One region of the Streptomyces sp. NPDC014727 genome, then DNA from elsewhere that is predicted to be linked to it. Evidence: riboswitches for the same ligand, from Rfam matches in the RefSeq annotation. Region 1 holds a riboswitch; each other region holds the start of a gene.
The links. A riboswitch is a leader RNA that binds a small molecule or an ion and turns the genes downstream of it on or off. The one in region 1 is predicted to bind cyclic di-AMP.
Positions count from the first base shown of each region.

Region 2: linked by a shared signal. The riboswitch ahead of ACF1B9_RS14985 (transglycosylase SLT domain-containing protein) and the one ahead of ACF1B9_RS33625 (C40 family peptidase) in region 1 are both predicted to bind cyclic di-AMP.
Region 3: linked by a shared signal. The riboswitch ahead of ACF1B9_RS33175 (M23 family metallopeptidase) and the one ahead of ACF1B9_RS33625 (C40 family peptidase) in region 1 are both predicted to bind cyclic di-AMP.
Region 4: linked by a shared signal. The riboswitch ahead of ACF1B9_RS21705 (transglycosylase family protein) and the one ahead of ACF1B9_RS33625 (C40 family peptidase) in region 1 are both predicted to bind cyclic di-AMP.

Region 1 covers NZ_JBIBYR010000035.1:37,939-45,065, forward strand. The annotation lists gene ACF1B9_RS33595 (adenosylmethionine--8-amino-7-oxononanoate transaminase) at 1-998, opposite strand, end outside; gene bioB (biotin synthase BioB) at 991-2,157, opposite strand; gene ACF1B9_RS33605 (8-amino-7-oxononanoate synthase) at 2,300-3,448, shown strand; gene ACF1B9_RS33610 (DUF397 domain-containing protein) at 3,615-3,821, opposite strand; gene ACF1B9_RS33615 (helix-turn-helix domain-containing protein) at 3,847-4,707, opposite strand; gene ACF1B9_RS33620 (ATP-binding protein) at 4,912-5,343, shown strand; gene ACF1B9_RS33625 (C40 family peptidase) at 5,483-5,956, opposite strand; cyclic di-AMP (ydaO/yuaA leader) riboswitch at 5,960-6,132, opposite strand; gene ACF1B9_RS33630 (hypothetical protein) at 6,532-6,840, opposite strand; gene ACF1B9_RS33635 (ATP-dependent Clp protease proteolytic subunit) at 6,848-7,127, opposite strand, start outside.
Region 2 covers NZ_JBIBYR010000008.1:54,426-61,552, reverse strand. The annotation lists gene ACF1B9_RS15015 (M20/M25/M40 family metallo-hydrolase) at 1-444, shown strand, start outside; partial or broken gene ACF1B9_RS15010 (FGGY family carbohydrate kinase) at 581-986, opposite strand; gene ACF1B9_RS15005 (MIP/aquaporin family protein) at 1,032-1,877, opposite strand; gene ACF1B9_RS15000 (hypothetical protein) at 2,331-2,750, shown strand; gene ACF1B9_RS14995 (DUF305 domain-containing protein) at 2,847-3,521, shown strand; partial or broken gene ACF1B9_RS14990 (ABC transporter ATP-binding protein) at 3,600-3,821, opposite strand; cyclic di-AMP (ydaO/yuaA leader) riboswitch at 4,345-4,531, shown strand; gene ACF1B9_RS14985 (transglycosylase SLT domain-containing protein) at 4,536-5,273, shown strand; gene ACF1B9_RS14980 (DUF2461 family protein) at 5,409-6,059, opposite strand; gene ACF1B9_RS14975 (hypothetical protein) at 6,231-6,548, opposite strand; gene ACF1B9_RS14970 (APC family permease) at 6,885-7,127, shown strand, end outside.
Region 3 covers NZ_JBIBYR010000034.1:19,765-26,891, reverse strand. The annotation lists gene ACF1B9_RS33205 (FAD-binding oxidoreductase) at 1-137, opposite strand, end outside; gene ACF1B9_RS33200 (SHOCT domain-containing protein) at 367-777, opposite strand; gene ACF1B9_RS33195 (hypothetical protein) at 977-1,270, shown strand; gene ACF1B9_RS33190 (SPFH domain-containing protein) at 1,323-2,522, shown strand; tRNA gene ACF1B9_RS33185 (tRNA-Met) at 2,613-2,686, shown strand; gene ACF1B9_RS33180 (PP2C family protein-serine/threonine phosphatase) at 2,928-4,088, shown strand; cyclic di-AMP (ydaO/yuaA leader) riboswitch at 4,368-4,520, shown strand; gene ACF1B9_RS33175 (M23 family metallopeptidase) at 4,532-5,812, shown strand; gene ACF1B9_RS33170 (aldo/keto reductase) at 6,139-7,083, shown strand.
Region 4 covers NZ_JBIBYR010000013.1:131,071-138,197, reverse strand. The annotation lists gene ACF1B9_RS21725 (exopolyphosphatase) at 1-534, opposite strand, end outside; gene ACF1B9_RS21720 (DUF501 domain-containing protein) at 660-1,193, opposite strand; gene ACF1B9_RS21715 (septum formation initiator family protein) at 1,254-1,724, opposite strand; gene eno (phosphopyruvate hydratase) at 1,917-3,203, opposite strand; gene ACF1B9_RS21705 (transglycosylase family protein) at 3,610-4,371, opposite strand; cyclic di-AMP (ydaO/yuaA leader) riboswitch at 4,375-4,545, opposite strand; gene ACF1B9_RS21700 (transglycosylase family protein) at 4,844-5,803, opposite strand; gene ACF1B9_RS21695 (cytochrome P450) at 5,909-7,127, opposite strand, start outside.

The DNA of each region.
Region 1 (7,127 bases):
GAGGCACACGCGACCGAGGCGGCGAGCGGGTTGGCCATGAACGTCGGTCCATGGGCCAGCACCGGCACCTCGCCGCTGGAGATGCCCTCCGCCACCCGGGACGTGCACAGGGTCGCCGCCATCGTCAGATAGCCGCCGGTCAGCGCCTTGCCCACGCACATGACATCGGGAGAGACCCCCGCGTGACCGGCGGCGAACAGCTTCCCCGTACGGCCGAAGCCCGTGGCGATCTCGTCGAACACCAGCAGCACGTCGTGCGCGTCGCACGCCTCGCGCAGCACTCGCAGATAGGCGGGGGAGTGGAACCGCATCCCGCCCGCGCCCTGCACCACCGGCTCCACGATCACCGCGGCCAGCCGGTCGGCGTGCTCCGCGATCAGCTCCCGCAGGTGGCGTACGTACGCGGCATCCGGCTCCGTGTCGTAACCGGCCGGCGGCTCGTCCGCGAAGACCTGCCGCGGCAGCACTCCCGACCACAGCCCGTGCATGCCGCCCTCGGGGTCGCACACCGACATCGGCTGCCAGGTGTCCCCGTGATAGCCGCCGCGCCACGTCAGCAGCCGTTGCTTCTCGGGCCGGCCGGCCGATCGCCAGTACTGCAGACACATCTTCACCGCGACCTCGACCGACACGGAGCCGGAGTCGGCCAGGAAGACATGCCGCAGCGGCTCCGGGGTGATCTCGACCAGCCGGGTGGCCAGCCGTACGGCGGGCTCATGGGTGAGCCCGCCGAACATCACATGGCTCATCCGGTCCAGCTGACCGCGTGCCGCCTCGTTGAGCACCGGGTGGTTGTAGCCGTGCACCGCGGACCACCAGGACGACATGCCGTCGACCAGTTCGTCCTGCCCGTGGGCCGGTTCGGCGAGCCGGAGCCGAACCCCGGACGCCGACTCCACGACCAGCGGCTCCTGACGTCCGGGCATCGGGCCGTACGGATGCCAGACATGGGCCCGGTCCAGGGACCGCAGCTCGGCCGGGGAGAGCAGCTCAGGCATTGGGGGCGAACTCCGTTCCCGCTCCGCGCCGACGGACCGCCACCAGATCCGTGCGTGCGGCCGGGACCTCACCGGTCTCGGCAACGGCCTTCCCGGGCCCGTCGCCGCAGGGCGCGCACCCGCCGTCGTGCGCACCACAGCCACCACCCGGCTGCGCGCGGTGCGCGGGCAGGGTCGTCGTCCCCGCTCCCTCCACGTCGAAACCGGCGTCCGCGATCATGTCCAGATCCGCCTGCCCCGCCTGCCCCTCACTGGTGAGGTAGTCGCCCAGGAAGATGGAGTTGACCAGGTGCAGGGCGAGCGGCTGCATCGAACGCAGATGCACCTCGCGCCCGCCCGCGAGCCGTACCTCCACATCAGGACAGACGAATCTGACCATCGCCAGAATGCGCAGACACCGCTGCGGGGTGAGGTTCCATTCCTTGGCCAGCGGGGTCCCCTCGAACGGGATCAGGAAGTTCACCGGCACCGAGTCCGGGTCCAGCTCGCGCAGCGAGAAGACGACATCGACCAGATCGGCGTCGCTCTCACCCATCCCGGCGATCAGCCCGGAGCACGCCGAGAGCCCGGCGGCCTGCGCCTGCTGCACGGTCTCCACCCGGTCCGCATAGGTGTGGGTGGTGGTGATGTCGCCGTACGTGCCCTCGGACGTGTTGAGGTTGTGGTTGTAGGCGTCCGCGCCCGCCGAACGCAACCGCTCGGCCTGTCCGTCGGAGAGCAGACCGAGGCAGGCGCACACCTCGACGCCCTCGTGTCGATCCTTGATCGCCTCGATGGTCTCCGACACCCGGTCGACATCACGGTCCGTAGGACCACGACCGCTCGCCACCAGACACACCCGCTTGGCGCCACCCGCCACCCCGGCCGCGGCGGCCTTCGAGGCCTCGTCCGGTTTCAGCCAGGTGTACTTGAGGATCTCGGCCTTCGAGCCCAGCCGCTGCGAGCAGTACGAGCAGTCCTCGGGGCAGAGCCCGGACTTGAGATTGACCAGATAGTTCAGTTTCACCCGTTGCCCGAACCACTGGCGGCGCACCTTTCCGGCCGCGGCCACCACTTCGAGCAGATCGTCGTCCGAGGTCGCCAGCACGGCGAGAGCTTCTTCACGGGTCGGCAGTTCGCGCCGCAGTCCCTTGTCCACCAGCGTGTTCAGGAGGTCCATGGCGTTGATCCTGGCCTACGGCACGGCCCGCGGCCAAGGAGGAACCGGACAACAGCGCGCGTCGAGGGTGTGTGTATTGCCACATCATGACCGGCTGCGCCCCCGGTTAGCCTCTGTGAGCTGCCTACAAAAGGGACCGCTCATGCCCTTCGACCCGTTCGACTGGATCGACGACGAGGCGCGCCGCCGTGTGGACGCCGGACTCGTCCGCGCGCTCCGCCCCCGGCCCGCCGAACCGGAGCTCCTGGATCTCGCGAGCAACGACTATCTGGGGTTGACCCGGCACCCCGAGGTCACCGCCGCCGCGGCGGAGGCCGCGCACCGGTGGGGTGCGGGCGCGACCGGATCGCGGCTCGTGACCGGCTCCACCGCGCTGCATGCCGAGTTCGAGGATCAACTGGCCGATTTCTGTGGCTTCGAGGCGGCGCTGGTGCTGTCCTCGGGCTACGCGGCCAATCTCGCCGCCCTCACCGCGCTCACCGGCCGTGGTTCGCTGATCGTCTCAGACGCCGGCAACCACGCCTCGATCGTGGACGGTTGCCGGCTCTCCCGGGCCGAGACCGCCGTCGTGCCGCACGCCGATCCTGATGCCGTGCGCAAGACTCTGCGGGCACACGCGGGGCGCGCGCTGGTGGTCACCGACTCGGTCTTCTCGGTCGACGGCGACGCCGCGCCACTGCCCGAACTGGCCGATGCCTGCCGGGCGGAGGGCGCCGCACTGCTCGTCGACGACGCGCACGGCCTCGGTGTGCTGGGGGAGGGCGGTCGGGGTGCGCTCGCCGCCGCCGGTCTTGCCGGCGGCGAGGGAGTCGTCACCACACTCACCCTCTCCAAGTCCCTGGGCAGTCAGGGCGGAGCGGTACTCGGTCCGGCCACGGTCATCGACCACCTGGTCAACACGGCCCGTACGTTCATCTTCGACACGGGCCTGGCACCGGCCGCCACCGGCGCCGCCCTGGGCAGCCTGCGGCTGCTCGGTCGCGAGCCGGAGCGCGCCGCCAGGGCCCGGGCCGTGGCCGCCGCGCTGTACGAGGGGCTGACGGCGGCCGGACTGACCGCCGCACGCCCCGACGCGGCCGTGGTCTCGGTGCGGGCACCCTCGGCGGAGGCGGCTGTGCGCTGGGCGGCCGACTGCCGCACCGCGGGCATCGCGGTGGGTTGCTTCCGGCCGCCTTCGGTGCCGGACGGCGTCTCCCGGCTGCGGCTGACGGCGCGGGCGGACCTGACCGACGAACAGATCGCCACGGCTGTGGCGGTCGTGCGGCGAACCGCCCCCGCCGGCCGGCCCTGACGGCCGATCGACCGTTTCCGCCGACCGACCTCCTCCGTGGACGGTCCTGCCTGTCAGCCGGACGAATGCGGGGGCGGACTTCCCCTCGGAACCTCCCCCCTCGGAACCTCCCGCCATCGGCCGGCCGATCCTGTGGGCGGACCGCCTCTGTGGGCGGTCGTACCCGTCAGCCGGCCGAACGCCGGTTCAGGCCGGAGACGAAGGTGGTCCAGGCCGCCGCGGAGAACCGCAGTGGTGGCCTGGACACGTCCTTGGAGTCCCGCACGGCCAGCCGCCCGTGACCGAACGGAGCGGCCTCCACGCAGTTGTTCATGCCCGTGCTGCGGCTGCTGCGCCGCCACCGTAACTCGTGCTTTGTGAGGCAATCCGACATGACGCCCCTCTCGGGTAGTCCGGGGTCACTGACCGTCGCGGTCGATCGCGGCGATGAGGTCCAACGAGTGCTGCGGCGACAGCGCATGTGCCTGCATGGTGCGGAAGGCCGAGCTGTACGCCTCAAGGTCTTCTTTCCGCTCCAGGTAGAGGCTACTCGTCAAATGGTCGAGAACGACCACATCCAGATCAGAAGTGTTCGGAAATGAGAAGATAACGAAAGGCCCGGTGAGGCCGGTGTAGCCGCCGACCGAGAACGGCAGTAACTGGAGTTCCACATGAGGTAGTTGAGCCACCCGAGCCAGATGGCGCAGCTGGTTCCTCATCACCATGCGCCCGCCGACCTCGCGCCGCAGCACCGCCTCGTCGAGCACCGCGCTCAGCCGCAGCGGCGGATCGGTCCGCAGCACCCCCTGGCGGGCGAGCCGCACCTCCACCAGGGAGTCCAACTGGCCGGCGGGTAAACCGTCCAGCGAAGCCCGGGTCACTGCGCGTGCGTAGTCCGCCGTCTGCAGAAGTCCCGGCATCACCGAGGTCTCCAGGGTCCGCGCGGTCCGCGCCTGCGACTCCAGACTGATGAAGTCGCGGTACTGCGGAGGAATCAGACCGCGATAGGCATGCCACCACCCGGTGCCGCCACCGCCGGCCGAGCCCGCCAGCGCCTCCAGCAGCGTCCGGAGGCGGGTGTCGTCCACGCCGTACGCGTCCATCAGTCCGGCCACATCGGCCGGGCGCACCCCACTGACACCGGTCTCGATCCGGCTCACCTTGGACTGGTGCCAGCCGAGCATCCGCGCGGCGTCCCGACTGGTCAGTCCCGACGCGTGGCGCAGACTCCGGAGCTCCTCCCCGAGCTTGCGGCGTCGTACCGCAGGGCCGTACTGCATGCGCGGCCTCCCTCCCTCTCGTGCCGAGCGGACAGTGTGGCGCCCGCATCCGGTTTTGCGGGGCAGGGTTCACCGCATCGAGCGACAGATATATGCATATCTTGGTGGATCGCCGTCGGGGAGGGCAGCATCGATGGCAATCTGGCGCGAAGCGCAACCGGGACCGATCCCGCGTCGGTCCGGGTGGGAAAGGGACGGCTCGCCATGGCAGACCATCAAGTAGCAAGCCTCACTCTGCCGAGCGATCCGGCCTCGGTTTCGGCGGCCCGGAAACATGTGGTCCGAGTGCTCACCGAATGGGGCCTGACCGCCGACACCGAGTTCGCCGACAGTATCCGCCTCATCGTCTCGGAGCTCGCGACCAACGCCGTCCAGCACACCTTCGGGCAGTCGCCCACCTTCACCGTGGAACTGAGACTGGATCAGGAGGAACAGCTGTATCTGGGGGTGACGGACAGCCACCCGCGCTGGCCCCGTAGGCTGCCTGCCGCCGTTCAGCAGGACAACGGGCGCGGCATGGTGATCATCCGCTGTCTGGCCAAGGAGTGCGGCGGCCGGCTCACCGTCACCCCCACCGCCGATGGCGGCAAGACGGTCTGGATCGCGCTTCCCTGGAGCATCCCCGTGCAGGGCTGACCGAGGGCGGGAGCGACGCAGGGCGCGCCGCGTCGGGCCGGGTGACCGCCCCCGCACCGGTGACGAGCGGGTCAGCGGCACGGGACGGTGCTCCGCCGGCGGATCGAGTCCGGAGGGCGGCCAGGATCCGCCGGGCGGGTCAGCCGACCCGCCCGTAGTAGACCCTCTTCGTCCAGATCTTCTCCAGCCGGACCACCGCGCCGGTCCTCGGCGAGTGCCAGATCTTGCCGTGGCCGGCGTAGATCCCCACGTGGTAGACGCTGCGACCGTAATGGAAGAAGACCAGGTCGCCGCGTTTCCTGTGCGAGGCCGAGACATGGCGGGTCTTGTTGTACTGCTGCTGGGCAGTGCGGGGGAGCTTCTTGCCCACCTTCTTGAACGAATAGACCGTCAGCCCCGAACAGTCGAAGCGGTTGGGGCCTGTGGCCCCCCACCGGTACGGCGCCCCCTTCTTCGACGCGGCGATGTTCAGCGCCTTCATCGAGGGAGTCGCTGCCTGGGCCTCCGGCGTGGCGCCCGGGGCGAGCATGGTGCCGCCGACGGCGGCCAGAGTCAGAACCGAGGCCGTACCGGCCCGGACGAGCAGAGACGGGACATGAACCTGCGCAGTCATGCGCAACCCTTCGTCAGCCGCCTGTGAAGGATGACCTGTCGGGTTCGGGCTGGCGAAGTTGCCCGGCCGCGCTCGGCGGCTTCACCCCGAGGGTCGACCGATGATCCGGTCGACCCGTTGTGCTCGGGTCCTCCACTCCTGCCGATCCACTTCTGTCGACCAGGCATCCGGACGGCGGCAGGACTCGGCGTCCGCCCGGACCGCCCCGTCGCGGTGGCGGGGGCTTGTCGTCTCAGGGATCTTGACTCACCGATAGCCGGATTTCCGAGTGGAAACAGCGATTTGTGAGGCTCCTCACGACTGACCCGTTCGGGTGGAGGTGACGAATTCGGTGGCGGGGTCGCCCATCGGGACCCGTCCCGTACCAGCAGTGGAATCATTGATTCCGATCACTGGTCATCTGAAAAGCGCAAGTTGAGATATCCCGCGCGAGGGGGGCTTCCTACGCCGAACGAGCGAGGAATTTCGATGTGCCCACCGGGCGTGTCGTATACGGGAGTTGGCCGAATCCCGGCTGCCGACGGGGCCGGGGGAGCCGGCCGGGCCCCGGCGGCAGCGGGGCCGGTGGAGGCTGATCAACTCGGCGGAGCGGGGGGTAGGGTGACGCGCCCTGCCCGCCGCTCCCCGTCCAGTACGCGCAGGGCTCGCGCCAGGGTTCCCGTGTGGATCTGCGCCTCGCCGCGTTCATGCATCGACGCGAGGGCATCCCGCAGCGCGCCCGCCCGGGACACCAGTGCCTGCGCGGCGCGCAGCGCGCCATAGGTGTCGCTGCCGCGGGCCGGATTGATCCGGCCCAACTGGTCGAGGACTTCGAGGTAGCGGTCGACGAACTCCCCCTCCGCGCGGGTCAGTGCGGGCAGTTGTGGCAAGTGTGGCGGCGGCACCGGGCGTTCACCTCGTGCCGTGCGGGGGAAGTGATGACTTCCGGTTCTGCGTGAGGTGGTCCACCAGGCCGTACGCTTTGGCGCCCGGTGCGTCGAGAATGAGGTCGCGCTCGATGTCGGTGGCGATCTGCTCGGCGCTGCGGCCGGTATGGCGGGCCAGCAGTGTGATGAGCATCTCGCGGATGCGTTCCAGTTCCCAGGCCTCGATCTCCAGGTCGGAAGGCCGGCCCTGCACCGGCTCGCTGAGCGCGGGTTGCTGTACGACGACCCGGGCTCCCGGCAGTGCG
Region 2 (7,127 bases), on a different contig from region 1:
GCGGAATTCCGGGCGGCGTTCCTGCCCGGGGCCGACGACCCCGGCCGTGTCGTCGCCGAACTGCGTTCGCTGATCGGCAACCGGGCGACGCTGACCGTGGTCGGCAACCCCGGCGAGAGCGAGCAGCAGGCTCTGGACCGGCTGCGCGGCTATCTCGCGGTGCCCGACTCCAGCTACGACACGGACGTCTTCCGCGCCTGGCAGACAGCCGTACGCCGGACGCATCCCGGCGTACGGGCCACCGCCTGCCAGTTCGAGGCGGTCACCAGCGCGGTGCCGTTCCGGGAGCAGAACATACCCGTCTACGGCATGTACCCGTTCACCGTGAACCGGGACATGCTCAAGCGCATGCACGGCACCGACGAGCACATCGGCGTCGAGGCCCTGCGCCAGGGCACCGAAACCGTCTACCGGATGCTGGCAGGACTGCGTACCGGGGCCTGACCGGCCCGGACCGTACGGGCGCGCTCCGCAGGGCGCCCGTACGGTCGTCGGACCCCTGACGTCAGCCCACGGTGACCCGGTCGAGGGTGCGCTCGACCGCCCTCTTCCAGCCCGCGTACCCTTCGGCGCGCCGCTCGTGGCCCCGTTCCGCGGCCTCGCGCGCCCCTTCGACGTTGTCGAGGATCCACTTGATTCCCGCCCAGGGCCTTGGCGATCGAGTCGGTCCGGGTGTCCTGCCAGACGATGGCGTTGCAGTACGGACGACCGGTGCGTGGGTCCCATACGACCGTGGTCTCGCGCTGGTTGGTGATCCCGATGGCGTCGAGATCGGTGGCACCGAGACCTCCGGTGCGCAGGGCGTTCTGCATCACCGAGTTGGTGCGTTCCCAGATCTCCACCGGGTCGTGTTCCACCCAGCCGGGGCGGGGCAGGATCTGCTCGTGCTCCAACTGGTGCTTGGCCACTTCGTTTCCGCCGTGATCGAAGATCATGAAGCGGCTGCTGGTGGTGCCTTGATCCACCGCGCCGATGAAGTCGGCCATGGCATGCTGCCTCTCCTGAGTCGCGCCCGATGAAGAAACCGGGCGTCACTTCTCCGGCGGTGTGGGGATACTGCCCTCCGGCTCCGGTTCCGCGTTCGGCAGGAAACGGCCGATGAGCGTCTTGTAGACGAACGCGCCGATCAAGCCGCCCACGAGCGGGCCCACGATCGGCACCCAGAAGTAGAGGTTCCCGTACTGGTCCCGCCACGCTCCTCCGTAGCCGGTGAGGAAGCTCGCGAACCGGGGGCCGAGGTCGCGTGCCGGATTGATCGCGTATCCGGCATTGGTGCCCCACGCCATGCCGATGGCCACCACGATGAGGCCCACGATGAACGGGCTGATGTTGGCGACCGGCGGTGTGTTGAGCAGATCCGTGACGGCGAAGATCAGCAGTATGAGAATGGCGGTGCCGATGACCTGGTCCCGCAGTGCTCCCCATTCATGGACCGGTAGCGCGGTATTCCCGTTGGCGGGCAGCGTCGAGAAGACGAATTGCGTCTTGATCGTGTGTCCCGGGTCCGCCTTGGCCAGAGCCTCGGTGTAATTCCAACGCACCAGCAGCGCCCCGATGAAGGCTCCCACGAGTTGAGCGAGCGTGTAGGGAGCCACCTTCTTCCAGGGGAAGTCCTTGAAAGCGGCGAGCGAAAGCGTGACAGCGGGATTGAGATGCGCTCCGCTCAGTCTCGCCGCCACATAGACCCCCAGAGTGACTCCGAGGCCCCATGCCCAGGCGATGCTGTCGTGATTCCCGAGGCCTCCGGGCGGGTTGGTGAGCGCACCGCCCGCGACGACCTGGGCCACGACACCACAGCCGAAGAGGATCAGCACCAACGTGCCGAGGAACTCCGCCGAGAGTTCCCCAGCGAGTCCCGATGTCTTGAGCCGCTCCATGGGATCTCGCTTCCTGTCGCGCCACGGCTGTTGGCGGCATGGATCCAGGAATGAGCGTAGACGCGGAGAATTGGTTCCGCACTCGGTGACGGAAGCCCGTCGGTGGACCGGCACCTGACGCGCGTTTGCTTCACATCCGTCGCCGACGCCGGCCCGCACCGCACGCTCGGCGACGTCGACCCCACCGTCGTTCGCCGCCTGCGCGAGATGACCGCGCGGGTTCCACCGTCATCGTCGGCCTCAACGGACTGCGTCTGCTGCACGACGCCGCATGGAGGCGCGCCCGAAGCGTCGAGTGAGCCGTCCCGCGTCCGCGCGCAGCCGAGGGCCCGCCGTACGTCATAGGCCGACAAGGCCGCGAGAGGACCGGGTACGACAGGACGGGGAAACCCTCCGGGGGTATCGTCGGGCTCGTACCTCAGAAACCCGTACGACCGAGCATGCGAGGCAGCCGTGGACCGCAGACGTGCGCGCACACCGGGAGCGTCCCGGCTGCTCGTGCTGTGTGCCGTCCTGTGCGGCCTGTTCCTCATGCACGGGGCCCCGGCGAGCGCCGCCGAGGGCTGTCACGGCGCCCCGGTGGCGGCCTCGGACATGCACATGTCGATGACGACGAGTGCAGCCCACACCGCCGTGCCGGACGAGCCCGGCCCGGCGCACGCTGCAGCCGTCACGCCGGGGACGAGCGGTGAGTCGTGCGTATTCACCCATGCGCGCGACCGGCTGCTGCCGTTGCTCATGGCGCTGGGCCTGGTGGTCCTGGCCCTGTCGATGCCCGGGAGACGGTGCACGGAGGTGCGCGGACCGGCACGGCGGGGGCCGCCGTTCGCCGGCAGGGATCTACTGCTCCAGGTGTGCGTCGCGCGGACGTGACAGGTGTTCGCCGCTCCCGGCCGTCCGGCCGGACGGATTCTCCTGTCCCTTTCGCGCGCCACCGAAGTGGCGCAATCCACCTGGAAAGAACGTGTGATGTCCGTTTCTTCGTCCACCGCCACCCGTCGCCGCGCGCTCGCGGCCGTCGGCACCGTCGCCGCGCTCGCTCTGACGCTGGCGGCCTGTGGCTCCTCCGAAAGCTCCAAGTCCGACAGCTCGTCCATGCCCGGCATGGACCACGGCTCCGCCACTGCCGCCGCGTCGGCCGCTCCCGGCGGTACGTTCAACGCTGCGGACGTGGAGTTCGCGCAGCAGATGATCCCGCATCACCAGCAGGCCATCGAGATGGCGAAGCTGGCCGACGGCCGGGCCGCCGACCCCGAGATCAAGACACTGGCCGCAGCGATCGAGAAGGCCCAGGACCCCGAGATCAGCACCATGAAGGGCTGGCTGAAGTCCTGGGGCGAGCCGCTGCCCGCGGCCTCTGCCTCCATGGGTGACATGCCCGGCATGGACCATGGTTCGAACGGCCCCGGAATGCCCGGGATGATGTCCGACCAGGACATGAGCGGCCTTGAGGCAGCCAGGGGCAAGGACTTCGACAAGAAGTTCGCCCAGCTCATGGTCGGTCATCACGAAGGCGCGGTCACCATGGCCGAGACCGAGCGGGAGAAGGGCGGCGACGCCGACGCGAAGAAACTCGCCGATGCCGTCATCACCACCCAGACGGCCGAGATCGAGAAGATGAACAAGATCATCGCCAGGCTCTGACCCCTGTGGGGGTGTGGGCCTCGGCCTCACGCGGCCCGCACCCCCTCTTGTGCGTGTTCCTCGGAGCCACCTGACTGCTCAGCCCGCTGCCGACGCCGCGAGCAGGTCGCCCACCTCCTCCGCGGTGGTGTCCTGGAGATCCTCCCCGAGGACAAGCCAGCGGGTGATGCCGACCGATTCGAGGAACGGCAGGTCGTGGCTCGCGATCAGCAACGCACCCTTGTAGGACGCGAGTGCACCGGTCAGCTGCCGCACGCTGGCGATGTCGAGGTTGTTCGTCGGCTCGTCCAGCATCAGCACGGATCTCGGCATCATCACGGATCGCGTCCGCGGCTTCCTCATGGCGGTCGCGCGCCTCGCTGAGCCGATCCTCCTGGAGGCCTTCGATGCTCAGTGCTTGTGGTGAAGGGGGCTTCGTAGCCGCAGGACGAAAGGCAAAGCCCCGGGGTGACGGAGCCGTTTCGGACGTGGTCGGTCCGCTGAGCGGTGTGCAGGAGCGAAGAGCCTTCGAGTAAGCAGTCGAATGTCACTGCATGACCGATTTATCCAAAATGATTAATTTCGTCATTAAAGAGACTTTCTCTACCTGCTGCACCATTTGGATGCCAAAAGAAATGTCCCTTTTGCGGCTTCGTGGTGCGCGTCACGTTCGGGGGTTCGAAGGTCTCGGTGACCGGTGCACTTCCCTTCTGTGCAAGGGAATTCAGCCGCGCGGTGTGAGGTTGATTACTGCGAATTCCATTAATCGATCTTGCGAATGAAATGTGATCCAGAAATGGGGGCTTGTTCCTTTCGCTGTTTCTCGCCTACGGTCACCGTCAATCCGGACGGAACGCCAAATCCTGCCGCCGTCCGAGAACCCGACCCACTCGTGTACGGCAGGAGCGGGGGACCCAGGTAAGCCGCCGGTCCGGTATCCGGAACGGCTCGGGGTGAAGTCGCATTCGTGTGCGGCCGGACATCTCCAGTCCGAACCCGACAGCTCACCTCGCAGGCGACGGAGAGGAATTCAGCATGTCCATAACGGGTAAGCGCGATCGTCGCAAGTCCACTTCGCTGACCCGCGGCTTCATCGCCGCGGCCACCGGCGGAGTCGCCCTCGTACTTCCGCTGGTGGGTGCCGGCTTCGCCTCCGCCGCGCCGGCGCAGGCCGCCACCGCCTCCAAGGCCGTGGTTTCCGTACAGAAGGCTGCGCCCGCAACGTATTCCGTGATCGCCGGAGACACCCTTTCCAAGATCGCGAAAGAGCATTCCCTCAGCGGTGGCTGGCAGAAGCTGTACGCGGACAATCGAAAGGTCGTCGGCGACAATCCCGGACTGATCGTCCCGGGCATGACGCTCACCATCGGGGCAGCCACCCCCGCCGCGTCCACCGTGAAAACCGCCGCTGTATCGGCCGCGACCACCCCGGCGGCAAAATCTGCGACGTACGCGAACAATCTGGACGGCTGGATCAGGGAGGCGCTGGCCGTCATGGCCCAGCACGGCATCCCCGGCAGCTACGACAGCATCCACCGCAACATCATGCGCGAGTCCTCCGGCAACCCGCTGGCCATCAACAACTGGGACTCGAACGCTGCCGCGGGAACGCCCTCCAAGGGCCTTCTGCAGATCATCGACCCGACGTTCCGTGCCTACCACGTGCCCGGCACGTCCATGGACAGCTACGACCCGGTCGCCAACATCACCGCAGCGTGCAACTACGCCGCCGACAAGTACGGTTCGATCGACAACGTCTTCGGGGCGTACTGACGCACAGCCGCACCGAAAGGTGGTTCAGGACCGACGGGTGGCGAGAGGCCGGGACTTCTCCCGGCAACGGACCACCCACCGGTCAGGGACCGCCTTTCGGCGGTTCGTCGGCAAGAGCCGCACGCGGCGGCGATGTCATGTGACAGGCCGACAGGAGCCCGGAACGGTCACATGGCGGGCGAGCCAGGACAGCAGGGGCGCCAATTCCTCCGCCGCCACGAGCACGGAGTCGACCAGCGCGGCTGTGTGCTGTGCGCAGTCCCCGCCGAGGGGACGGGCGGCGGATACCGAGCGGTGCCGAAGGAAAGCGGCGCGCGGATGACCGGCGTCGTGACCACGCGGTACGCGCTGCATGACGTCACCGGTGATCTCGTACCCTCGCGCCTGCAGGGCCTCGACGGCGCGCACCAGCTCCGGTCCGCTCTCCCGCGCGGCAACTGCCGTACGGAACAACGGGATCTGCCCCGGATCCGGATAATCCCAGCCGCCGTTGATCCGGAGCCCGTCGAGATCGAAGCGCAGGCCGATCCGGACATTGCGCGCGATCCGGATCTCCGCCGCTTGATGCTGCCACCACCACGGATCCTTGCGGAAACCCCAGACGGAGAAGTCCTCGTACGCCCGGTCCGCGTCCGCCACATCGTTCAGCAAGGCGATCATGGGCTGCCGGACCAGGCGTTCCCGGTCCTTCCGGAGTTTCTCGCGCGCTTCCCGCGAAGGTGCACCCTCCAACTGCAGAAGCAGCTCGAATGCCTGCTCTGTCCAGCCGCTGAACGCTCCGCTCATGCGGAGGATCCTAGAACGTGTCTTTGGGCTGGTGTCGCACGGCAGGCGGCAGTTTCGAAGACACGTCCCAAGGGCCGTCCCACGGCGTCCGTACCGTCGTCCGCCTGGACGCCGTTTTCGGCGTTCCCGCGCGCTACGTCGCGTCCCACCGTGCGCCCGGCGACGTGACCGTCAATCCTGGGCGCTCTCCGTGGGCCGCTCCGAGCTCCGGGGCGGCGGTCTGGGAACCGTGGCCGCCTCCCCCTCCCGAACGGACCGCACCACCGCGTCGTGCAGACGCCGGCTGTCATCCTCCGAGCAGCACGGCACCGGACTGCCCGACATGGTGAACCAGTCGATCGCCCCTGTGTATTGCACCGTCACCTGGGCCGTGTCATCGGCCCAGGTCGTGTGAACAGTCAGATCCCCCGACAGGACGCCGACCTCTTCCGTGAGCACGCCACCGTGCCCGGAGAACACACCGCGAGTCGTCCATGACGCCCAAGCCATGTATCCAGGCTGGCACCAGGACGGTGGATGCGCGACCTGCGGCACCCGGCTTCACGGCGCCCACCCTTCCGGAATGCGGAACGGGCAAAACTTTCCCCGGGATCCGGCTGCGGTTCCCGTACCCGCGGATTCCCAACAGATTGACGCACTCTTAACACCAAACAGTCGGATCCTGCTTCCGAAACAACGAATTCCGAAGGTGAACAGCTCTTGACCTGCGGAACTCGTCAGGATTGCATGTCGCGCTGGGAGCGATGAAACCACTCACCACGTCCTCGTCTGGAGGCGATACCGCTCCCGTGCTCAGACACCGCACCTGTTGATCGGAATCGCACGATGACCGAAACGCTCAGCGCTCCCCAGGCGCTCGCGCCGGCGACCGGCCCCACCCCACAGAAGCTCAAGCGTTCCATCGGCGTCGTGGGCGGGACACTGCTCACGCTGTCCTGCGTGACGCCCGCCTCGACCCTCTTCGTGGTCGTTCCGGACCTGTTCTCCAGCCTCGGCACATACACCGCCCTCACCATCGCCATCGGCTCACTGCTCTGTATCGCGGTCGCCTTCTGCTACTCGGAGCTC
Region 3 (7,127 bases), on a different contig from region 1:
ACGGCCGCCGGACGCCTGTCGATCATGGCGTTGTAGATCGTGCGGGCCGTGCGGTACTCCGGGTCCCGCGGAGCGATGACGGGTCCGCGCAGCGCGGCCCGCATCGCGTCCAGGGTGTCGAGCGCGGTGCCGTTCATGGTCCGGCCATCTCCCTGCTCACCTGGATGCGGACCGCTGCCCCGCCCGATCCCCGTCGGGCTGTCAAGGTGCGCGACGCACGTGCACCAGGTCCCCCGGCACCCCGGGACCGGGGCGGGAGCGGCCGCCGTGGGCTGATGTCTCAAGCCTCCCCGCGGTCCGGGGGCCGTGCCAGTTCGCCGGACCGGGAGGAGCGAGACATGTGCCTCAGGGACGGGGCGGCTGCGCTCAGACGAGGAGTTTCGTCTTCGCCCGCTGGTACTCCTCGTCCGTGATGGCGCCCCGGTCCTTGAGCTCGGCGAGTCTCGCCAGGTCGTCGACGTGCCTGCCCTCCTTGGGGGCGTGCGCCTCGGGGGTGCCGGCGGCCTCCCGTACGTACGCCTTGAAGGCCGCCTCCCGGTCCTGCGCCTCCTTGATTTCCCGCTTCCCCATGGATTTGCCGCGCACGATCACGTACACCAGGACGCCCAGATACGGCAGCAGCAGGGCCACGATCAGCCAGCCCGCCTTGCCCCAGCCGCCGAGGTCGTCGCTGCGGAAGATGTCGGCGACGACCTTGAAGAGCAGGAACAGCCACATGATCCAGAGGAAGAACCAGAGCATGGTCCAGAAGAGATTGAGCAGGGGGTAGTTGTCCACGGTCGGTCCCCTATCACCGCGAGTCATCGCGTCGACTGGCTGAAAGGTAAATCAGTCATATCACCCCATATCAACCCTCGCTCGTTGTTGTTCGAGACCCTCCTCGGGCGGCAGGTGCGGAGTACCGTGGAAACGTCGAGGGAGGCTCCGGCCTCCAGGAGGCGGGGTCGCCTCGTGGACATGAAGCGGCGTGAACGGCGTGAGCAGCGACGCGGAGAGCGCCGCGAGCGGCGGCGTGAGCAGGCGCGCGCAGGGACGCTCGCGAGGGCGCATGCACCGGGCGGATGAGTCCACCCGGAGCCCGGTCGGGGCGATCGGCCGCGTGACGGTGCCGATCCCGCCCGGCGGTCCGGGCGAGGTGCTGGTGGCCGTACGGGGCGGCTCGGAGGCCTACACCGCATGGTCGACGACGTCGATCGACAGGGACGTGCGCGTCATTGTCGTCGACTCGGTCTCGGCGCGCGGCGTCATCGTGGAGCCCTTGCCGCCCTGAGCCGGAGCAGGGGCGTACCCGTCGAGCAGTGACATACGGCAGGAGTCTTCCGATGTTCTTCTGGCATGTTCCCGCCCCCAACGAGGCGATGCTCATATCCGGTTCCAAGGGGCAGACCCTGGACACCCAGTTCCGGATCGTCACCGGCCACGGCAGTTTCGTGCTCCCGGTCAAACAGAAGGCGCGCATGCTCTCCCTGGCGCTGCGCGAGGCGGAGATCACCGAGGACTGCGTGACCCAACAGGGCATCCGCCTCAACGTCCGGGCCGTCGCGGTCTTCAAGGTCGGCGACGACGCCGTGTCCATCGCCAACGCGGCACGCCGATTCCTGACGGAGCAGGAGCAGATGGAGGAGCTCGTCGGGCGGATCTTCGCCGGACACCTGCGTTCCATCGTCGGCGGACTGACCGTGGAGCAGATCATCCGCGAGCGCAACCGGGTCTCGCAGGAGGTCATCGCGGGCAGCCACGGCGAGATGGAGAAGCTCGGCATCGTGGTGGACGCCCTCCAGATCCAGGAGATCGACGACGCCACCGGCTACATCAAGAACCTCGCCGCCCCGCACGCCGCCGCGGTCGCCAGCCAGGCCCGGATCGCCGAGGCCAAGGCCGACCAGGAAGCCAGTCAGCGCGAGCAGCAGGCCGCCGCGCTCAAAGCGGAGTACGAACGTGACACCGCGATCAAGCGGGCGGGCTTCCTCGCCGAGACCGAGCAGTACAACGCCCGCGCCGCGCAGGCCGGACCGCTCGCCCAGGCCCAGGCCTCGCACGAGGTCATCGAGGAGCAGACCGCGCTGGCCGAACGGCAGGCCGCGCTCGCCGCGCAACGGCTCGAAGCGGAGGTCCGACGTCCGGCAGATGCCGAGGCGTACCGGCAGCGCACCCTCGCGGAAGCGGCCCGGGACCGGGTGAAGTTCGAGGCCGACGGCAACGCGTACACCGAACGGACCACCGCCCAGGCCCAGGCCGACGCCAACAGTGCGCGCGCCGCCTCGCTGCGCGACGGCAACCAGGAGCTCATCGCGGCCAACCGGATCGTGGAGAACCTGCCGGCGCTGGCCGACGCGGCGGCGCGCGGCATGTCGGGGGCCGACCTCACCGTCCTCAACGGCACCAACGGGGTCAATGAGATGGCTGCGGGCGTGGTCGGCCAGGGGCTGGCGATCCTCCATGCGCTGCAGCGCGGCGCGAGCCCGATGAAGTCACCGGCGGTCGACGGGAAGGCCACTCCCCGTATCACCGAAACGAACTGATCTTTGGGGCCGCATCGAAGGGGAGGGGCGCGGGAGATTCGCCGAGTGGTCATGAGCGCCCCGGACATGCCGTAGAGTTGTGTTCACCGACGCGGGGTGGAGCAGCTCGGTAGCTCGCTGGGCTCATAACCCAGAGGTCGCAGGTTCAAATCCTGTCCCCGCTACTGACGATTCAGGCCCGGCACGCATGCAGCGTGCCGGGCCTGAATCATTTCCCCTATCGCCGCCGGTCTCTGGTCCCGGTCGCCGGTCCTGTGAAGAGGCAGGACGGGTGGTGTGTGAGCTGGACCACGCGCGTACCCCCATTGGCCGATGAGGAGTCGCCGCGCGCCCTTGCTCCGGTGAGCCTGGGGGTGGGGCGCGGCACCGTCCGCAGCCGAGCGCGTACCGGGCAGGAGATCACAGGTGTGGAAGCGGCTGAAGCGGCGCGGCAGACATGCCAGGGGCGGTGTCCGTACCCGGCGGTTCGTCCGCGCCCTGCCCGCCCTGATGATCCTCGGTGGGCTGGTGTTCGACGCCCTCACCCCGCCGACCTTCACCGCCATTCCGCTGTTCGTGGCCGCGCCGCTGATCGCCGCGCCGTTCTTCTCGCTGTCCGGCACCATCCTCACCGCCGTCGCCTCGATCCTGGCCATCATCACGCTGCGGCTGCACAGCAACACGTTGCCGCAGGTCGTGCCGTTGATCGAGCTGCTCACCCTGGCCACCGTGTCGGTCCTCGCGGTCGTCATCAACGGGGTCGTGCGGCGCGGCAACGAGCAACTGGCCTCCGCGCGGGTGATCGCGGAGACCGCCATGCGGGCTGTGCTGCCCAAACCGTCCGACCGGATCGGCGGGCTGCATGTGGCGGCGCGGTACGTGGCGGCGCAGGCGGACGAGTTCGTCGGCGGTGACCTCTTCGCCGTGGCGGACACCCCGCACGGGGTGCGGCTGGTGGTCGGGGACGTACGGGGGAAGGGGCTCGACGCCGTGGAGTCGGTGGCGGTGATCATCGGTGCGTTCCGGGAGGCGGCCGAGCAGGAACGTTCGCTGGAGGGTGTGGCGCAGCGGCTGGAGCGGGCGCTGGCGCGAGAGGGGACGGGGCGGGGCGGGCTGGACGCGGTCGAGGGCTTCATCACCGCCGTACTGGCCGAGATCCCGCCCGGGTTGTCGCGGGTGCGGATCGTCAACCGCGGCCATCCCGAGCCGATCCTGCTGCATCCGGACGGGGCGCTGGATGTGCTGGGGCCGTCGGTGCCCGCGCTGCCGCTCGGGATGGATCTGGGGGTGTGGCCCGACCGGGCGGACGAATGGGATCTGCAGGCGGGGACGACTCTGCTCCTCTACACCGATGGTCTCTCCGAAGCGCGGAACGCCGACGGGGTCTTCTACGATCCGGCGGCGCGGCTGCGCGGGCGGATCTTTCCGGGACCCGAGGAACTGCTGTCCGCCCTGACCGACGACGTGCGGCGGCACACGGGCGGCGAGACGACCGACGACATGGCACTGCTCGCGGTCGTACGTCCTGCGGAGGGGCAGCCGCACCGGCGCAGGACAGTGAAGATCGTGGGACTGGACACGATGTGACGGGTGGGGCGGGTGTGTGGTGCGGACCGGGCGGAGTCCCGGGCACGGCATGCCACCGTCCGTAACCGAAGCGCACCGCTCCGCATAACATTTGACGCAACGTCAGAAACTGGGTAATGGCTGAGGGGCGATCAACTCATCCGATTCCACCCGGCTATGTCCCGTAAAGTCCAGGCCAAGACCGGAACGATCAGTGGGAACAGCTTGGAATCGGGCCCGGGTGTCTATTAACGTTCGATAACGCAGCGCGGTCGTCCCAGCCGTCGTCAGTGGCGGCACCGTGCGCGAGCGCCGAATTCCGCAAGGGAACCGGGGAACCACCTACATGGGGTGAATCGGACACCTGTGTCTCGTGAGAGGCAGAGGCGCCCGTAGGAGACCTTCCTGCTCCGAACCCGTCAGCTAACCCGGTAGGCGAGAAGGAAGGAAAGGAGTGCGCCCAAGTGGCGTCCAACAAGCCTGCCCCCGAGGCCCCCGCGCGGTTCACCTCCGACTTCGTCCCGGGTGCCGACTTCGGCTCCGGTTCTGACTACGGCCTCGGGTACGGCCCCGGTTTCGCTTCCGACGCCGGTTACGCAACCACCGGGACGGGAACGGCGTTCGGCACCGGCTACGGCACCGAGCCGGGCGCCGACTTCACCGGCGAGTTCGGGTCCGGTGAGTTCGGGTCCGGTGAGTTCCGTGGGTCCGGCGACTCGGCAGAGCTCCGCAGGGGTTTTTGCGCCGACGGCGACGGTGAGCCCGAACGAAGCCGGGACGAGTGGAACCCCACCGAGGAGTCCGTCCGCCCTGTGCGCGGCAAGCACCGCGTCGCCAAGCAGCGCAACGGACTTGCCCGTAGCTCCACCGTGCTCGGGGTCGGCGTCATCGCGGCGGTCGGTGCGGGCGGCATTGCCACCGCGCAGAGCAAGCCGGCGGTCTCCATCTCGCTTCCCGATTCCATCGCGGACAACCTGCCCGACGCCAAGTCCCTTCCCGGTGTGGGTTCCCTGTTCTCCGGCGAGTCCGAAGCCGACAAGGCCGAGGCCGTCGCCGCGTCCGCGCCGCTGACCACCGCCGGCATCACCACCGCCGAGGCCCAGCGGGGCACGACGGACGCGGGCGAGGCGCTCCGTGCCCGTATCCTCCAGCAGGCCGAGCAGCAGCAGGACGCCGCCGACGCCGAGGCCAGGGCCGCCGAGGAGAAGGCGGCCGCGGAGAAGGCTGCCGCCGAGGCCAAGAAGCAGCAGGACGCGGCCGAGGCCAAGATCGCCGCCGAGAAGAAGAAGGCGGAGGAAGAGGCCAAGAAGAAGGCGGAGGCGCTGCGGCTCGCCAAGCTCGCCGCCAGCTACGCCATCCCGACCACCTCGTACACGATCACCTCGACCTTCGGCGAGGCCGGCTCGATGTGGTCCTCCGGCTACCACACCGGCCTCGACTTCGCGGCGCCGACGGGTACCCCGATCAAGGCCATACACGGCGGCACCATCAAGTCGGCCGGCTGGTCCGGTTCGTACGGCTACCGCACGGTGCTGGAGCTCGAAGACGGTACGGAGCTGTGGTTCTGCCACCAGTCCTCGATCGGTGTCAGTGTCGGCCAGAAGGTCACGACCGGTGACACCATCGGCCGGGTCGGAGCGACCGGCAATGTGACCGGCCCGCACCTCCACCTGGAGGTCCACACCCCGGCCGGTACGGGCATCGACCCGATGGCCTGGCTGCGCGGCAAGGGTCTCAACCCCTGATCGGCCGGCCGCCTCGCGGCCCACATGACCCGAGCCGGTTCGCCGGCCGCTGAACCCCGGCAGCCCTGACGCTCCCCCCGGCGTCAGGGCTGCCGGTGTGTCGGCACAGTTGCTCCGGCCCGAGGGACGGCCCGGACGGAACGAGGCGGGGGACGGAACGACGCGCAGGGCACGGCAATGGACCGGGCAGGGGCCTGGAGACCGGCCGGAGCGGCGGCCGGGCGGATCGGTGGGCCGGTGGGGACTGCGGGCCGGTCGGACCGGCGCGCCTGCCTGAAGGGTCGGCTGCCGGAATAGCGGACCCGCTGGTGTCCGTTGATCCACATATGACTTCTCTTCGTAAGCTGGGCCCTTCCGACCTTCAGGTCTTCCCGCTCGCACTCGGCGGCAACGTCTTCGGCTGGACGGCCGACGAGGCGCAGTCGTTCGCCGTGCTGGACGCCTACGCCGCGGCGGGCGGCAACTTCATCGACACCGCCGACGCGTACTCGGCCTGGATCCCGGGCAATGAGGGCGGCGAGTCCGAGACCGTCATCGGGAAGTGGCTCGCGGCACGCGTCAACCGGTCGGAGATCGTCGTCGCGACGAAGGTCGGCGCCCATCCCTCGTACAAGGGGCTCGCCGCCACGAACATCAAGGCCGCGGCGGAGGAGTCGCTCCGTCGGCTCGGCACCGACCACATCGACCTCTACTACACGCACTTCGACGATGAGACCGTCCCGGTCGAGGAGATCATCACCGCCCTCGACCAGCTGGTGAAGGAAGGCAAGGTCCGGGAGATCGCCGCCTCCAACATCAGCCCCGAGCGGCTCCAGGCGTCCCTGGACTTCTCGGAGCGCGAGGGGCTGGCCCGTTACGTGGCCCTGCAGCCGCACTACAACCTGGTCTCCCGCGACACGTACGAGGGCGAACTCCAGGAGACGGCCGCTCGGGCCGGGCTCGCCGCCGTCCCGTACTTCGCCCTGGCCTCCGGGTTCCTCACCGGCAAGTACCGTCCGGGTGCCTCGGTGGAGAGCGCTCGGGCCGAGAAGGCGGGGCAGTACCTGGAGTCGGAGCGGGGACAGAAGGTCCTGGCCGCGCTCGACAAGGTCGCGCGGGAGCACGACGCGGAGATCGCGACCGTCGCGCTGGCGTGGCTCGCGTCCCGGCCCACCGTCGTCGCGCCCATCGCCTCGGCCCGCACCGTCGAGCAGCTGCCCGCGCTGGTGGCCGTCGCCGACCTCCGGCTGACCGAACAGGACCTGGCGGAACTCACCGAGGCATCCGCCTGACACGGTCGTCCAGGGACAGGGTCGCCCGTTCACGCCCCGGGAGC
Region 4 (7,127 bases), on a different contig from region 1:
GACACCGTCGTGCACGAGGTGCCGCTCGGTCATGCGGACGCAGCCGATGTCCACGGAGCGCGCGGCCCGCACGTGATCGTCGCCGAGGACGAACTCGGTGGAGCCGCCGCCGATGTCCACGACGAGATACGGCTTCGCGAGGTGATCGCGGCCCGCGAGCTCCTTGGTGGCGCCGGTGAAGGAGAACTCCGCCTCCTGGTCGCCGCTGATCACCTCGGGCTCGACGCCCAGGATGTCCAGCACACCACGGACGAAGTCCTCCCTGTTCTCCGCGTCGCGGGAAGCGGAGGTGGCGACGAAACGGATCTTCTGCGCCCCGTGCTCCTTGATCACCGCCGCGTACCGGCGACAGGCGGCGAATGTACGTTCCAGGGCCTCGGGCGCGAGCCTGCCGGTGCGGTCGACGCCCTGGCCGAGGCGGACGATCTCCATCCGCCGGTCGAGCTCGACGAGCTCGCCGGTGGCCGGGTCGGCGTCGGCGACGAGCAGTCGGACGGAGTTGGTACCGCAGTCGATGGCGGCCACGCGGGTCATGAAGTACTCCCAGATCAAGCCCCTACGACGATCGAGGAGCGGGGTCAGGGGCAGAGCCCCCGTTCAAGCCCCTCCGGCGATCGAGGAGCGGAGGTCCGGGGGCGGAGCCCCCGGAGGGGGAACGGTCAGTCCTCGTCCGGCACGCCGCACGGCGAAACGCACGGCCCCTTGCGCCACCACTCGGGCAGCATCGCGATCGCCTCGTCGCCCAGCGGGTTCACTCCGGGCCCGGCGGCCAGCGAGTGCCCGACCAGCACGTGCAGGCACTTCACCCGGTCCGGCATGCCACCGGCGCTCGGGAAGCCCTCAAGGACCTCGATGGCGTCGCGCCGGGCGATGTAGTCCTCGTGCGCGGCCCGGTACGCGGCGGCCAGCTCCGGGTCCGTGGCGAGGCGCTCGGTCATCTCCTTCATGACGCCGTTCGCCTCCAGCGTGCCGATCGCGGACGCGGCACGCGGGCACGTCAGGTAGTACGTCGTCGGGAACGGCGTACCGTCCTCCAGCCGGGGCTGGGTCTCGACCACGTCCGGATTGCCGCAGGGGCAGCGGTGCGCGATCGCGCGCAGCCCGCGCGGCGGGCGGCCCAGCTGCTGCTGGAACGCGGCGATGTCCGCCTCGGTGGGCGCGGTGGACTCGGTCTGCGGAGGGGGGGTTTCCATGCCTGCCTAGGTTCTGATCGGGCTGCTCGAACTGCGGTTCTGCAGAGGGGATGAAGGAAGTCAGTCGCGGTCGGCGCTGTCCACGCCGTCCCAGAGGTTGGAGTGCCACGGCCGGCCGGAATCGTCCGTCTCGCCGTTGCGCTCCTTGACCGCGTCGGGGTCGATCACCGTATAACCGGTCTCTCCGGGGAGAAGGTAGTGCAGGTGCTTGCGGGCCAGCTGCCTGATGTACGCGTCGTCCTGGAGGCGCGCCTTCTCGTCACGCAGCTCCTCGGTGCGGGCTCGGGCCTCCTGCGCCCGGCGTTCCTGGTCGGCGATCTCGTCGCGCTGCGACACGTACTGCCGCATCGGGTAGGCGAGCGCGACCACCAGGGAGCAGACGACGAGGGCGAGGAAGGCCGCCCGGCCGGTGAGCCGGGAGCGACGGGCCTGACGGCGGTTCTGGGACCGGTAGACGCGGGCGGCGGTCTGCTCACCGAGCAGCCGCAGCCGGGTCGAGGTGGAGAACCGGTCCCGGTCCTTCGCGGCCATGTCTCCGCCTCCCCATTACGCACGTCCGTCCCCGCACACGGTACGGGACCGAGTGCGGGGACGAACGGAGGCCGGTGCCTTTGGCCCGTGAGGGCCTGCGGTCAGCCCTTGCCGCGCCTGACGATTCGCGGAGCGCCGCGCTCATCGGTTCGCGGAGCGCTGTGCCGATCAGTTCTCGGAGTGCTGCGCCGGTCAGCTCTCGGAGCGGAACCGCGGGAACGCCGAGCGGCCCGCGTACACCGCGGCGTCGTCGAGGATCTCCTCGATGCGCAGCAGCTGGTTGTACTTGGCGACGCGGTCCGAGCGGGCCGGGGCGCCGGTCTTGATCTGGCCGCAGTTCACCGCGACGGCGAGGTCGGCGATGGTGACGTCCTCGGTCTCGCCGGAGCGGTGGGACATCATGCACTTGAAGCCGTTGCGCTGGGCCAGCTCGACGGCGTCCAGCGTCTCGGTCAGCGAACCGATCTGGTTGACCTTGACGAGCAGGGCGTTGGCGGAGCCCTCCTCGATGCCGCGGGCCAGACGCTCCGGGTTGGTGACGAACAGGTCGTCGCCGACGATCTGCACCTTGGCGCCGAGCTTGTCGGTGATGACCTTCCAGCCGGCCCAGTCGTCCTCGTACAGCGGGTCCTCGATGGAGACCAGCGGGTACGCGGAGACGAGCTCCTCGTAGTACTCGGTCATCTCGGCGGCGGAGCGGGACTTGCCCTCGAACTCGTACTTGCCGTCCTTGTAGAACTCCGAGGCGGCGACGTCGAGCGCGAGCGCGATGTCCTTGCCCGGGACGTAGCCGGCTTCCTTGATGGCCTCGACGATGAGGTCCAGGGCGGCACGGTTCGACTCCAGGTTCGGCGCGAAGCCGCCCTCGTCGCCGAGACCGGTCGAAAGACCCTTGGTCTTCAGGACCTTCTTCAGCGTGTGGTAGACCTCGGCGCCCCAGCGCAGGGCCTCGGAGAAGGACTCCGCGCCGATCGGGGCGATCATGAACTCCTGGATGTCCACGTTGGAGTCGGCGTGCGACCCACCGTTGAGGATGTTCATCATCGGAACGGGCAGCAGGTGCGCGTTCGGGCCGCCGAGGTAGCGGAACAGCGGTAGGTCCGAGGCCTCGGAGGCGGCGTGGGCGACGGCCAGGGAGACACCGAGGATGGCGTTCGCGCCGAGCGAGCCCTTGTTCTCCGTGGCGTCCAGGTCGAACATCGCCTGGTCGATCAGCCGCTGCTCGGTCGCGTCGTAACCCACGAGCTCCGGGCCGATCTGCTCGATCACGGCGAGGACGGCCTTCTCCACGCCCTTGCCCTGGTAGCGGTTGGGGTCACCGTCGCGAAGCTCAATGGCCTCGAACGCACCGGTGGAGGCGCCGGACGGCACGGCAGCACGGCCCGTGCTGCCGTCGTCGAGGCCAACCTCGACCTCGACCGTGGGGTTCCCCCGGGAGTCGAGGATTTCCCGGGCTACGACGACGTCGATGGACGGCACGAGGCATCTCCTTCTGGGATATGACACTGGTTGTGCAGGGTCACTTTGGCCTTGCGACAAGAGCCTAACCGGCCCGGCCCGCTCAGTCGGACGACCGCCCGTCCCCTGGGACGAAAAAGGACCCAAGAGCGAGCATTACGGGGCGAACAGCCAGAATTTTACTGCCCAGTAACTACAGAAGTTGAACGATCACGCACTGCCGTGGCCACCTCCGGAACCCGCCCCGCGGGGGCCGGCCCCCGCCCGTACGGACGCGATACGAGGACGACGCGCCCCGCCGGGACGGAGCCGCCGCACATACAGGTGACGCGCCCCGCGGAAGCAAGGGGTCACACGGAAACCCCGGCCCGGCGCGTACGGGGGAACGCGCGCCGGGCCGGGGTGCTCAGGGAGGAGAGGTCCCGGACTACTTCGTCAGGTGCAGCTGCTGACCCGGGTAGATCAGGTCGGCGTCCTTGACGATGTCCTTGTTCAGCTCGAACAGGTGCTGCCAGCCGCCCTTGACCTTGTGGTCGGCGGCGATCTTGCTCAGGGAGTCGCCGGAGACGACCTTGTACTCGCCGTCGCCCTTCTTGACCTTCTCGCCGGTCGGGGTGGTGACGGTCTTCTTCGACTCGGCCTGCGGGGCGGCGGAGCGGTCCGAGCGGTTGGTGGCGGGGACCTCGGTGCGCTCGGCCTTCTTCGGCTGAACCGGCTGCGACTGCTGCTTGGGCGCGGCCGGGGCGCTCTGCTGCTGCGTGGCGCCGGAGTCGGTCTTCGAGGAGGAGCCGGTGTCGACGCCCGGGTCCACACCGTCGTTGCGCAGGTTGCCGGCGCCGGCACAGCCCCAGGCACCCGGGCCCTGCATGGCGAGGAGCTTCTCGGCGGTGGCGATCTGCTGAGCCTTGGTGGCCAGGTCGGCACGGGGGGCGTACTGCGTACCGCCGGCGGCGGCCCAGCTGGACTGCGAGAACTGCAGACCGCCGTAGTAGCCGTTGCCGGTGTTGATGGACCAGTTGCCACCGGACTCGCACTGCGCGACGGCGTCCCAGGTCGCGACGGAGGCCGCGGAGGCACCGGTCGCACCCATCAGCGGGACGGCGACTGCGGTACCGGCGACACCGGCGAGCGTGGCGACACGGACGGCCTTGGACGGGCGACGGTGCTTGCCCTTGCTGGAAAACAGCATGGAACTTCTCCTCACCGACGCCTACGAGGTGAGCTGTCGGGTTCGGGCCAAGTGAGTTGCCCGGTCGCACGTCCTAGCACGCGACTTCACCCCAAGCCGCCCCTGATCCGCCTTTCGACGATCGGGCCGGCGCCTACCTGGGTCCCCCGCTCCTGCCTACGGCGCTTTACGCGTCTGTTCCCTTCGACCGACGGCAGGATTCGGCGTGACGGTCAACGGGGCCCGCGGTGCGAGCGGTTCCGACCGTAAACACAGGCAACCCCACATTCAAAGATGGACACATCAGACAATCAGCCCTTACTTGCATCTGAGGAACCGTCGTTTTCGCAGGTCGGAGGCGATACGGAAGGACTCCCCGGGCGCGACACGCCGTTGACGCAAAGAGACCCATGTCTCACTTACACATAAGTGGACATAGGTCCCTGAACTACCCCGGTTTTTGAGGCCCTATTAGCCGATTTTCAGACTGCCCTCAGTCGGCCTTCACATCGAGACGGAGGCTCTGGCCAGGGAGGATGAGGTCCGGGTCGGAGCCGACCGCCCCCTTGTTGGCCTCATAGAGCGCGGGCCAGCCGCCGGGAACCTTCTGTGCATCAGCAATCGCCCAGAGGTTGTCGCCGGAACGGACGGTGTACGCGCCGTCGGCAGCCGACGCGCCCGCGTCGTCCGCGTCGCGGGCGTCGCGGGCGTCGCCGCCACCGCGGGAGGCATGGCGACCCGAGTCGCGGTCGACGCCGCCGTTCGCGTCCGGGCTCCCTTCGGGCGCCGGGGCGCCGCGATGCTTGCCGCTCACACCATTGGACGAGTCCGACGTACGGGGTGAATCGGACGCGTCGGGGGACGGATGCGAGGACGGGGCGGCCGACTCGGCGGCCGAAGGCTTCGCGGAGTGGCCCTTCTTGCCCGCCGGCTTGCCGTGGGCACCCGAGGTGCTGCCGGCCCTGTCCGCCGGCGTGGCGGCATCCGAGGGAGTGGCCGACGCGTCGTCAGCCGGCTCCGCACCGTTCGTCGGCTCGCCGGAGGGCGCGATCCCGGGGTCGACACCCGGCAGCGCCCCGTCCGCCGCGAGACCGGAGATGACCGCACAGCTGGGCCAGGCCCGCGGACCCTTGTCGGCCAGGACCTTCTGGGCCACGGCTATCTGCTGCGCGCGGCTGGCGAGGTCGGCACGCGGGGCGTACGACTCGCCGCCGTACGCCTTCCAGGTCTCCGGCGAGAACTGCAGGCCGCCGTAGAAGCCATTGCCGAGGTCGGCGCTCCACATGCCGCCGCTCTCGCACTCGGCCACCCGGTCCCAGGTCGTGGCATCGGCCGCGTGCGCACCGGCCGCGCCGAGCAGCGGGATGGCGATGGCCGAGCCGGTCACGCCCGCGGCGACGACGATGGCGGGTGCCTGACGAGGGCGACGGTGTCTGCCGTTCGCGGAGCCCATGGGATTGCCTTCCGTGTGACTGACGAGTGACGGGTGAGTCGAACGGTGAACCTAGCGGGACTCGAACGCGTGTCACAAGTCGATGCAGCGCAGATCACGTGAAAGTCACAGAGTTGACAGAGTGTCACCTTGCCCCGTGGAGACCCCCGGCTCGAACTCCACCGGCAACGTGCGCAGTCCACGCATGATGAGTCCGCCACGCCACCGCAAATCGGCAGGTTCCACCGCAAGCCGCAGGTCCGGAAGGCGCCGCAGGAGCGTGGCGAGCGCGGTCTGTCCCTCCAGCCGGGCGAGTGGTGCTCCCAGGCAGTAGTGGATGCCGTGCCCGTATCCGAGGTGCTGATTGTCACGCCGTGCGAGATCGAGCGTGTCGGGGTTCTCGAAGCGTTCCGGGTCGCGGTCGGCGGCGGCGAGCACGACGAGCACGGGGTCACCGGCCGCGATGTCCTGCCCGCCGAGTGTCAGCGGCTCGGTGGCGAACCGCCAGGTCGCCAGCTCCACCGGGCCGTCGTACCGCAGCAGTTCCTCGATGCCGGTCTCCAGCAGATCGCTCTCCCCCGCATCGAGGGAGAGATGCAGCCGCTCGCGCTGCACGGGGTTGCGCAGCAGGGCGTACACCCCGTTGCCGATGAGATTGACCGTCGTCTCGAAGCCGGCGAAGAGGAGGATGAAGGCCATGGCCGCGGCCTCGTTCTCGGTGAGGTGCTCGCCGTGGTCGCTGGCCCTGATCAGCCCCGAGATCAGATCGTCCCCCGGGTTCTCCCGCTTGCGGTGGATCAGCTCGGCGAGATAGCCGCGCATCTTCTTCACCGACCTGGCCACCCCGCCGCGCGGGCCGCCGCCGTGGCGGATCATCATGCCCGCCCAGTCCCGGAAGTCGTCCTGGTCCTCGCGCGGCACGCCGAGCAGATCGCAGATCGCGTAGATGGGGAGCGGGAACGCGAAGTCGTGGATGAGGTCCGCCTTTCCCTCCGCGATGAAGCGGTCGATGAGGCGGTCCGTCAGTTCCTGCACGCGCGGCGCGAACTCGGCGACCCGGCGCGGGGTGAACGCCTTGGAGACGAGACGGCGCAGCCGGGTGTGGTCGGGCGGGTCGATGTTCAGCAGATGCGTCATCAGCTCCGCCTTGCGCTCGCCCGGGATGCCCGTCTTCCCCTTGGCGTGCGCCGGCTCGGCGTGGTGCGCCGGGTTCTTGGAGAGCCGGCCGTCGGCGAGCGCCTGCCGGGCGTCCGCGTACCGGGTCACGAGCCACGCCTCGACGCCGCTGGGCAGCGCGGTGCGGTGCACCGGGCTGTGCTCGCGCAGCCAGGCGTATGCCGGATAC